Linked DNA regions of Piscinibacter gummiphilus. The protein of the gene in region 2 interacts with the protein of the main gene of each other region in a pairwise test. Links are inferred from orthologs where the notes say so. Each region holds a gene or a part of one and is shown on either strand. Other genes may lie near its edges.

Region 1 (2,947 bases), 1.1 Mb from region 2 along the record:
GTGCCCATCATCGCCTTGCCCGGCTCGCTCATCACCGTCTTCACGTCCTCGAAGTCGACGTTCACCAGGCCCGGGATGTGGATGATGTCGCTGATGCCGCCCACGGCGTTGCGCAGCACGTCGTTGGCGTGTGCGAAGGCCTGGTCCTGCGTCACGTCGTCGCCCAGCACGTCGAGCAGCTTGTCGTTCAGGATGACGATCAGCGAGTCGACGTTGGCTTCGAGTTCGGCGAGGCCCGCGTCGGCGGCCTTCATGCGGCGGTTGCCTTCGAAGTCGAACGGCTTCGTGACCACGCCCACGGTCAGGATGCCCATCTCCTTCGCCACGCGCGCGATCACCGGCGCGGCGCCCGTGCCCGTGCCGCCGCCCATGCCGGCGGTGATGAAGAGCATGTTCGAGCCGGCGATCGATTCGCGGATGCGGTCGACGGCTTCTTCGCCGGCGGCGCGGCCGGCTTCCGGCTTCGCGCCGGCGCCCAGGCCGGTGTTGCCCAGCTGGATCAGGTGGTGTGCGGTGGAGCGGTTGAGCGCCTGCGCGTCGGTGTTCGCGCAGATGAATTCCACGCCCTGAACACCTTGGGAAATCATGTGGTCGACCGCGTTGCCGCCGCCGCCACCCACGCCGATCACCTTGATCTTCGTGCCGAGGTCGAATTCTTCGATCATTTCGATTGCCATGTTGTTCACTCCATTCGGGGTTGCAGTTGCCATTGACCGAGTCGGTCTGTATTCACGTTTCTTCTTGCCGCGGTGTTCGGGCCGGCGCTAGCCGGACCCCGCGGTCTTCTGTCGTCGGATTGCTGGCGGCCCCCGGCTCTCCAGCAGGTGACAACCCAGGCATTCACAAACGTGCTTCGTGCTCATGTTGTTGACGTCCGGGTTGATTTCAGAAGTTGCCCAGGAACCAGTCCTTGAGGCGACCAAACCATGTCTTGACGGAACCGGCCTGCTGCGCCGCCTTCATGCCGCGCGAGCGGCCGAGGCGCGCTTCGTCGAGCAGGCCCATCACGGTGGCCGAGCGCGGGCTCGCGACCATGTCGTGCAGCGCGCCGTGGTACGTCGGGATGCCCTTGCGCACCGGCTTCAGGAAGATGTCCTCCGCGAGTTCGACCATGCCCGGCATCACCGCCGCGCCGCCGGTCAGCACGATGCCGGACGAGAGCAGCTCCTCGTAGCCGCTCTCGCGGATCACCTGGTGCACGAGCGAGAAGATCTCCTCCACGCGCGGCTCGATCACACCGGCCAGCGCCTGGCGGCTGAGCATGCGCGGCGCGCGGTCGCCGAGGCCCGGCACTTCCAGCTGCTCCGACGGATCGGCCAGCAGCTGCTTGGCCACGCCGTACTCCACCTTGATCTCTTCCGCGTCCTTCGTGGGCGTGCGCAGCGCCATCGCGATGTCGCTCGTGATCAGGTCACCCGCGATCGGGATCACCGCGGTGTGGCGGATCGCACCGTCGGTGAAGATGGCGACGTCGGTGGTGCCCGCGCCGATGTCGACGAGCGCGACACCCAGGTCCTTCTCGTCGTCGGTGAGCACCGCGTGGCTCGACGCGCTCGGGTTCAGCACGAGCTGGTCCACCTCGAGGCCGCAGCGGCGCACGCACTTGATGATGTTCTCGGCCGCGCTCTGCGCGCCCGTCACGATGTGCACCTTGACCTCGAGGCGCCCGCCGCTCATGCCGATGGGTTCCTTGACCTCGTGGCCGTCGATCACGAACTCCTGCGGCTCGACGAGCAGCAGCCGCTGGTCGTTCGGGATGTTGATGGCCTTGGCGGTCTCGACCACGCGCGACACGTCGACCGGCGTGACCTCCTTGTCGCGCACGATCACCATGCCCGTGCTGTTCTGGCCGCGGATGTGGCTGCCGGTGATGCCGGTGTAGACGCGCGTGATCTTGCAGTCGGCCATCATCTCGGCCTCCTTCAGCGCCTGCTGGATGGACTGCACCGTCGCGTCGATGTTGACCACCACGCCGCGCTTGAGGCCGTGTGCCGCCGCGATGCCGAGGCCGGCCACGCGCAGCTCGCCGCCGGGCAGGACTTCGGCCACCACGGCCATCACCTTGGCCGTGCCGATGTCGAGTCCCACCACGAGGTCTTTGTATTCTTTGGCCATGTTCTCTCTCAGTTTCTTGCTGCCGCCACACCCGCCGCGGCGGCCTGCGTGGTCGTGATGCCCTTGAGCCGCAGTGCGTACCCTTCGTTGTGGCGCAGGTCCGCGAACAGCAGCGGGCGCTGGTAGCGCGCGATCACCTGCGCCACCGTGCCGGTGAAGCGTTCGCTGCGCGCCACGAGTTCGTCCTCGGTGCCGCGGCCCAGCTCGACCTCCGCGCCGTTGTCGAACACCGCGTGCCACGAGCCGCGGCCGCTCAGGGTCAGCGCCTCCATGTTCATGTCCATGCGCTCGAAGACCGGGCTGAGGCGGCGGTAGGCCGACAGCACGAGCGGCGCCGAGCCCTCCGGGCCCTGCAGCGTGGGCAGCGAATCGTCCTCGACGTCGCCGACGTTCGCCTGGAACACCTCGCCGAACGTGTTCACCAGCTGGTCGCTGCCCTCTTCCATCGACCACAGCGCCGCGGCGCGGTGCTCCTCCAGCAGCACGTTCAGCCGGTTGGGCCACACCCGGCTCACGACCGCGTGGCGCACCCACGGCACCGCCTCGAACGCGCGCTGGCCCTGCCCCAGGTCGAGCGTGAAGTAGTTGCCGGTGATGCGCGGCAGCGCGTTCGCGCGGATCGTCGAGACGCTGTTGCGTGTCACGTCGCCTTCCACGCGGATGCGCCGCACGTCGAACATCGGTTGCCGCACCAGCCACACCACCAGCCCGACGAGCACGATCAACGCGGCCAGGCTGAACAGCACCGAGGCGGTGATGTTCATCAGGCGCACGTCGAGCGGCCGCTCGCGCACGTCGGCGCGTGCGTCGGAGTTGGCGAAGTTGGCGCGGC
Region 2 (3,685 bases):
GCGAGCGCGTGCTGGCCCAGCACGGCGCTGTCGTGCACGTCGATCATCAGCCCGAACAGGAAAGCCACGCCGACGCCCACGCGCCGGGGCTGGTGCACGTTCCAGAACACGAGCACGAGGGCCAGCACGTCGGGCAACGCCGGGTTGCGGCCGAGCGGCACGAGGTTGAACAGGAAGGCGACCAGCAGCGAGAACCAGATGAACACCGGGTTCACGGGCAGCAGCAGCTGGTCTGCGCCACGGGGCATCATTTGCGGCCTCCTTTCCGTCCGGCCGGGGCCGACGCGGCCTTGGCCGGTTCGGGCTCGGGTTTGGCCGGCATCTGCACGCCGACGGGCTCCAGCACCAGCACGTGGCGCACGCTGTCGGGCGACGACAGCGGCGCGAGCGCGATGCGGGCGAAGCCGGAGTCGACGCGCCGGTCGATGTTGATGACCTTGGCGACCGGCACGCCGGCCGGGTAGATGCCATCGACGCCCGACGTGGAGAGTTCGTCGCCCACCTGCACGTCGGCGTTGCCGGCCATGAAGCGCAGCTCGAGGCCGGCGCCGTTCGGGTTGCCGAACGCGGCGCTGCGGGCCTGGGTGCGGTTGTTCAGCACGGGGATGGCGGCTTCCTTGTCGGTCAGCAGGGTGACCTCGGCGCTGTATGGGTAGACGCGCGTGACCTGCCCCAGCACCCCGGCCTCGTTGATGATGGGCGAGGCGAGTGCCACGCCATGCCGTGCGCCCCGGTCGATGATGACCTTGCGCGAGTACGGATCGGGCGCGTCGTACAGGATCTCGGCCGCCTGCGAGCGCACCTTCAGCGCCGGACGCAGGTCGAGCAGCGCGCGCAGCCGCAGGTTCTCCTGCATCAGCTGCTCGACGCGCGCGGCCCGCACCGCCTGGACCGACAGTTCCTGGCGCGCCTTGGCCTCGGCGGCGAGGGCCTCCTCGAGGCCCAGGAAGTACTCGCTGCCGCCCTGCCAGGCGTCGACGGGCACGCGCAGCACCCGTTCGACCGGGTGCAGCACGGTGGCGAAGATGGCCCGCAGCGGCTGGGTCAGCTGGAAGCGGGTATCGGCGACCATCAGGAAGAGGGCCAGGGCCGAGAAGAACATCAGGCGCGTGAGCGCCGAGGGCCCTTGCCGGAAGAAGGGCGGCGGGGTCCGGTCGAGCATCCCTAGAGCCATGGGTGAACCCGTGTCGGCAGTGCGTTCAAGTCAAACCATCTCGACGGCACGGGGTCGGGCCGCCGGCCGCGTCACACGAAGGAAGGTGGGTGCGATGGCGGGTCACTCGGACGTGAAGATGGAACCCAGGCGCTCCATGCGCTCGAGGGCCATGCCGCAGCCGCGCACCACGCAGGTCAGCGGGTCTTCGGCGACGAGCACCGGCAGGCCGGTTTCCTCGGCCAGCAGGCGGTCCAGGTCGCGCAGCAGCGCGCCGCCGCCCGTGAGCATCATGCCCCGTTCGGCGATGTCGGCGCCCAGTTCGGGCGGGGTCTGCTCGAGGGCGTTCTTCACCGCGGAAACCATCTGGTTCAGCGGGTCGGTCAGGGCCTCGAGGATCTCGTTGCTGCTGATGGTGAAGCTGCGCGGCACGCCTTCGGAGAGGTTGCGGCCCTTGACTTCCATCTCCTTGACCTCGGAGCCCGGGAAGGCGCTGCCGATGTTCTTCTTGATGGCCTCGGCGGTGGGTTCGCCGATCAGCATGCCGTAGTTGCGGCGGATGTAGTTGATGATGGACTCGTCGAACTTGTCGCCGCCCACCCGGATGCTGCCCTTGTAGACCATGCCGCCCAGCGAGATGACGCCCACCTCGGTGGTGCCGCCGCCGATGTCGACGACCATGGAGCCGCTGGCTTCCGAGACCGGCAGGCCGGCACCGATGGCCGCGGCCATGGGTTCCTCGATCAGGTACACCTCGGACGCGCCGGCGCCCAGTGCCGATTCGCGGATGGCCCGCCGCTCGACCTGGGTGGAACCGCAGGGCACGCAGATGATGATGCGCGGGCTCGGGCGCAGCATCTTCGAGTCGTGGACCATCTTGATGAACTGCTTGAGCATCTGCTCGGTGACGGTGAAGTCGGCGATCACGCCGTCCTTCATCGGGCGGATGGCCTCGATGTTGCCCGGGACCTTGCCCAGCATGGCCTTCGCTTCCGCGCCCACCGCCTGGATGGTCTTCTTGCCGTTCGGGCCGCCTTCGTGGCGAATGGCGACGACGGACGGTTCGTCGAGCACGATGCCCTTGCCGCGCACGTAGATCAGCGTGTTGGCGGTGCCGAGGTCGATGGCGAGGTCGGTGGAGAAGTAGCGGCGCAGGGATGCGAACATGGGCGGTGTGGGGTTGGTCGTCTGGGCTGTCGGAGCAGGCGCGTCAGGGGCCGGGCGGGAGCCCGGGACCGGTCGCGGGGCTTGGAAGGCAGGCTGGGCGACGTGGTTCCGTTGGAATGAGGGCGAATGCCCGCGCGGGCTTTTTCGTGAGCGGCCCGCGAGGGCTCAATTGGGTTTCAAGCCCCGAGGGCTTGTGGATAACCGGGGATAATACTGCATCACCCCTGGTTTTCGCCCCCGCGGAGACCCCTTCTAGAGCGCATTTTCAATGGCACTGACCCCCGACGACGTCGGCCGCATCGCCAACCTGGCCCGCCTGGAACTCCAGGCTCCCGAGCAGGCCGCGATGCTGCAGCAACTCAACGGCTTCTTCTCCATCGTCGAGCGCATGAGCGCCATCGACACGAGCGGCGTCGAACCGCTCTACACCCCGCTGTCCGCCGTGCAGGAAGTGACCCTGCGCCTGCGCGAGGACCGTGCCACCGAGACCGACCAGCGCGAGCTGAACCAGCGCAGCGCCCCCGCCGTGGAAGACGGCCTCTTCCTCGTCCCGCAGGTCATCGAATGAGCAAGGAACTGCACACCTTCGGCGTCGCCGAACTGGGCCGCGCGCTCGATGCGGGCACCGTCTCGAGCGTCGAGATCACGAAACATCTGCTCGCACGCGTTGCGGCTCATGAACATCTCGGCGCCTTCCTCTGCGCCGACACCGAACACGCGCTCACGCAGGCCGCCGCGGCCGACGCCCGCCGCGCCGCCGGTGAACGCGGCGCGCTGCTCGGCGTGCCGCTCGCGCACAAGGACATCTTCGTCACGCGCGACCTGCCCACCACGGCCGGCTCGAAGATGCTCGCCGGCTACCAGAGCCCGTTCGACGCCACCGTCGTGCAGCACCTCTCGGGCGCCGGCATGGTCACGATCGGCAAGCTCAACTGCGACGAGTTCGCGATGGGCTCGGGCAACGAGAACTCGGCCTTCAGCGCGGTGAAGAACCCCTGGGACGTGACCCGCGTGCCTGGCGGCTCGTCGGGCGGCTCGGCCACGGCCGTGGCGGCGCGCCTCGTGCCCGCGGCCACCGGCACCGACACCGGCGGCTCCATCCGCCAGCCCGCGAGCTTCACAGGCATCACCGGCATCAAGCCCACGTACGGCCGTGTCTCGCGCTACGGCATGATCGCCTTCGCCTCCAGCCTCGACCAGGCCGGCCCCATGGCACGCAGCGCCGAGGACTGCGCGCTGCTGCTCGGCGCGATGAGCGGCTTCGACGAACGCGACGCCACCAGCGCGCAGCAGCCGAAGACGGACTTCGCCGCGGCCCTCACGGCCCCGCGCGAAGGCGCCACCGCGGCGCAGCCGCTCAAGGGC
Region 3 (2,820 bases), 1.1 Mb from region 2 along the record:
CGTCGTCGTAGCGGAGGCCGCCGGCGTTCAGCACGCGGTAGTCGTCCACGACGATGGCGTTGTCCATGCTGCCGCCGAGGCCCAGCCCGCGCGAGCGCATGAGCTCCACGTCCTTGGTGAAGCCGAACGTGCGGGCGCGGGCGATGTCGCGCTTGTAGAAGCCCGAGCCCATGTCGAACGTGACCTGCTGGCCCGTCTGGTTGACGGCCGGGTGGTCGAAGTCGATCTCGAACGTGAGGGTGTAGCCGTTGAAGGGGGACAGGCGCGCCCACTTGAGGCTGCGGCCCTCGCCCTCGCGGATCTCCACCGGCTTGACGATGCGCAGGAAACGCTTCGGCGCGTTCTGCAGTTCGATGCCGGCGCTCTGCAGCAGGAACACGAACGACGCGGCGGAGCCGTCGAGGATGGGCACTTCCTCGGCGGTGATGTCGACGATCAGGTTGTCGAGACCCAGGCCGGCGCAGGCCGACAGCAAGTGCTCGATGGTGTTGACCTTCGGCGCGCCGGGATCGCCCCCGGGCGAGATGGTGGTGGCCATGCGCGTGTCGCACACCGTTTCCGCGCGCACGGGGATGTCGACCGGCACGGGCAGGTCGATGCGGCGGAACACGATGCCGGTGTCGGGCGCGGCCGGCCGCAGCGTCAGCTCGACGCGCTGGCCGCCGTGCACCCCCACGCCAACCGCGCGGGTGATGGATTTGAGGGTACGTTGGGCGAGCATGGTCATGATTTTAAGGCGAGCGTGCGCTCACCGCCCGAACGCGGTACCTACGGTTGCAATAGGCGGTGACTAAAACCCGCCCCACTCCCACCACACGTCACCCCGGCGGATGCCGGGGCCCTGGGCGCATGCCGAAGGTCCCGGCCTTCGCCGGGATGACCCCTTGGAGAGGAAGATCAGTCCGCCTGCTTCCGGAGGAAAGCGGGAATCTCGATCTCGTCCATGCCATGGCTGGCCAGCGCATCGACCTTCGCCGCGGCCGTGCGGCCGTTGCGCCACACGCTCGGCACCGACAGGCTGCTGTAGTCGTGCGAGGCACCGCCGCCGCTGCCGGCGTGCACCGGCTGGTTCAGCACCGGCAGGTTGTCCGTGCCCGTGCGCTGCACGACCTGGCTGTGGACCACGCTGATCGGGGCCTGCTGGCGCTTGGCCGGGCTCAGGCCGGTGGCGATCACCGTGACGCGCAGCTGGTCGCCCAGCGATTCGTCGTAGGCGGTGCCGTAGATCACGTGCGCGTCGTCGGCGGCGTAGCGGCGGATGCAGTTCATCGCGTTGCGGGACTCGCTCAGCTTGAACGTGCTGCGACCGGCGGCGATCAGCACGAGCACGCCACGCGCGCCCGACAGGTCGATGCCTTCCAGCAGCGGGCAGGCCACGGCGCCTTCGGCGGCCTTGGCGGCGCGGTCCGGACCGCTGGCCACGGCCGTGCCCATCATCGCCTTGCCCGGCTCGCTCATCACCGTCTTCACGTCCTCGAAGTCGACGTTCACCAGGCCCGGGATGTGGATGATGTCGCTGATGCCGCCCACGGCGTTGCGCAGCACGTCGTTGGCGTGTGCGAAGGCCTGGTCCTGCGTCACGTCGTCGCCCAGCACGTCGAGCAGCTTGTCGTTCAGGATGACGATCAGCGAGTCGACGTTGGCTTCGAGTTCGGCGAGGCCCGCGTCGGCGGCCTTCATGCGGCGGTTGCCTTCGAAGTCGAACGGCTTCGTGACCACGCCCACGGTCAGGATGCCCATCTCCTTCGCCACGCGCGCGATCACCGGCGCGGCGCCCGTGCCCGTGCCGCCGCCCATGCCGGCGGTGATGAAGAGCATGTTCGAGCCGGCGATCGATTCGCGGATGCGGTCGACGGCTTCTTCGCCGGCGGCGCGGCCGGCTTCCGGCTTCGCGCCGGCGCCCAGGCCGGTGTTGCCCAGCTGGATCAGGTGGTGTGCGGTGGAGCGGTTGAGCGCCTGCGCGTCGGTGTTCGCGCAGATGAATTCCACGCCCTGAACACCTTGGGAAATCATGTGGTCGACCGCGTTGCCGCCGCCGCCACCCACGCCGATCACCTTGATCTTCGTGCCGAGGTCGAATTCTTCGATCATTTCGATTGCCATGTTGTTCACTCCATTCGGGGTTGCAGTTGCCATTGACCGAGTCGGTCTGTATTCACGTTTCTTCTTGCCGCGGTGTTCGGGCCGGCGCTAGCCGGACCCCGCGGTCTTCTGTCGTCGGATTGCTGGCGGCCCCCGGCTCTCCAGCAGGTGACAACCCAGGCATTCACAAACGTGCTTCGTGCTCATGTTGTTGACGTCCGGGTTGATTTCAGAAGTTGCCCAGGAACCAGTCCTTGAGGCGACCAAACCATGTCTTGACGGAACCGGCCTGCTGCGCCGCCTTCATGCCGCGCGAGCGGCCGAGGCGCGCTTCGTCGAGCAGGCCCATCACGGTGGCCGAGCGCGGGCTCGCGACCATGTCGTGCAGCGCGCCGTGGTACGTCGGGATGCCCTTGCGCACCGGCTTCAGGAAGATGTCCTCCGCGAGTTCGACCATGCCCGGCATCACCGCCGCGCCGCCGGTCAGCACGATGCCGGACGAGAGCAGCTCCTCGTAGCCGCTCTCGCGGATCACCTGGTGCACGAGCGAGAAGATCTCCTCCACGCGCGGCTCGATCACACCGGCCAGCGCCTGGCGGCTGAGCATGCGCGGCGCGCGGTCGCCGAGGCCCGGCACTTCCAGCTGCTCCGACGGATCGGCCAGCAGCTGCTTGGCCACGCCGTACTCCACCTTGATCTCTTCCGCGTCCTTCGTGGGCGTGCGCAGCGCCATCGCGA

Evidence for each region.
Region 1: the proteins of A4W93_RS01115 (region 2) and ftsA interact in binary tests that used the Escherichia coli proteins (3 or more experiments, as listed by UniProt). The link is inferred for Piscinibacter gummiphilus from one-to-one orthologs.
Region 3: the proteins of A4W93_RS01115 (region 2) and ftsZ interact in binary tests that used the Escherichia coli proteins (3 or more experiments, as listed by UniProt). The link is inferred for Piscinibacter gummiphilus from one-to-one orthologs.

The regions. Positions count from the first base shown.
Region 1 is NZ_CP015118.1:1,380,327-1,383,273, reverse strand. It holds ftsA (cell division protein FtsA), read right to left. Parts: upstream 2,116-2,947; coding sequence 886-2,115; downstream 1-885. Other genes in the region: A4W93_RS06285 (cell division protein FtsQ/DivIB), read right to left, coding at 2,124-2,947; ftsZ (cell division protein FtsZ), read right to left, coding at 1-677. UniProt on the Escherichia coli protein: Essential cell division protein that assists in the assembly of the Z ring. May serve as the principal membrane anchor for the Z ring.
Region 2 is NZ_CP015118.1:247,884-251,568, reverse strand. Bases 299-3,293 are described here. They hold A4W93_RS01115 (rod shape-determining protein), read right to left. Parts: upstream 2,321-3,293; coding sequence 1,277-2,320; downstream 299-1,276. Other genes in these bases: gatA (Asp-tRNA(Asn)/Glu-tRNA(Gln) amidotransferase subunit GatA), read left to right, coding at 2,885-3,293; gatC (Asp-tRNA(Asn)/Glu-tRNA(Gln) amidotransferase subunit GatC), read left to right, coding at 2,589-2,888; mreC (rod shape-determining protein MreC), read right to left, coding at 299-1,174. Also shown: rod shape-determining protein MreD, read right to left, coding at 1-251; more of mreC, read right to left, coding at 248-298; more of gatA, read left to right, coding at 3,294-3,685. UniProt on the Escherichia coli protein: Forms membrane-associated dynamic filaments that are essential for cell shape determination. Acts by regulating cell wall synthesis and cell elongation, and thus cell shape.
Region 3 is NZ_CP015118.1:1,381,880-1,384,699, reverse strand. It holds ftsZ (cell division protein FtsZ), read right to left. Parts: upstream 2,104-2,820; coding sequence 898-2,103; downstream 1-897. Other genes in the region: ftsA (cell division protein FtsA), read right to left, coding at 2,312-2,820; lpxC (UDP-3-O-acyl-N-acetylglucosamine deacetylase), read right to left, coding at 1-721. UniProt on the Escherichia coli protein: Essential cell division protein that forms a contractile ring structure (Z ring) at the future cell division site. The regulation of the ring assembly controls the timing and the location of cell division.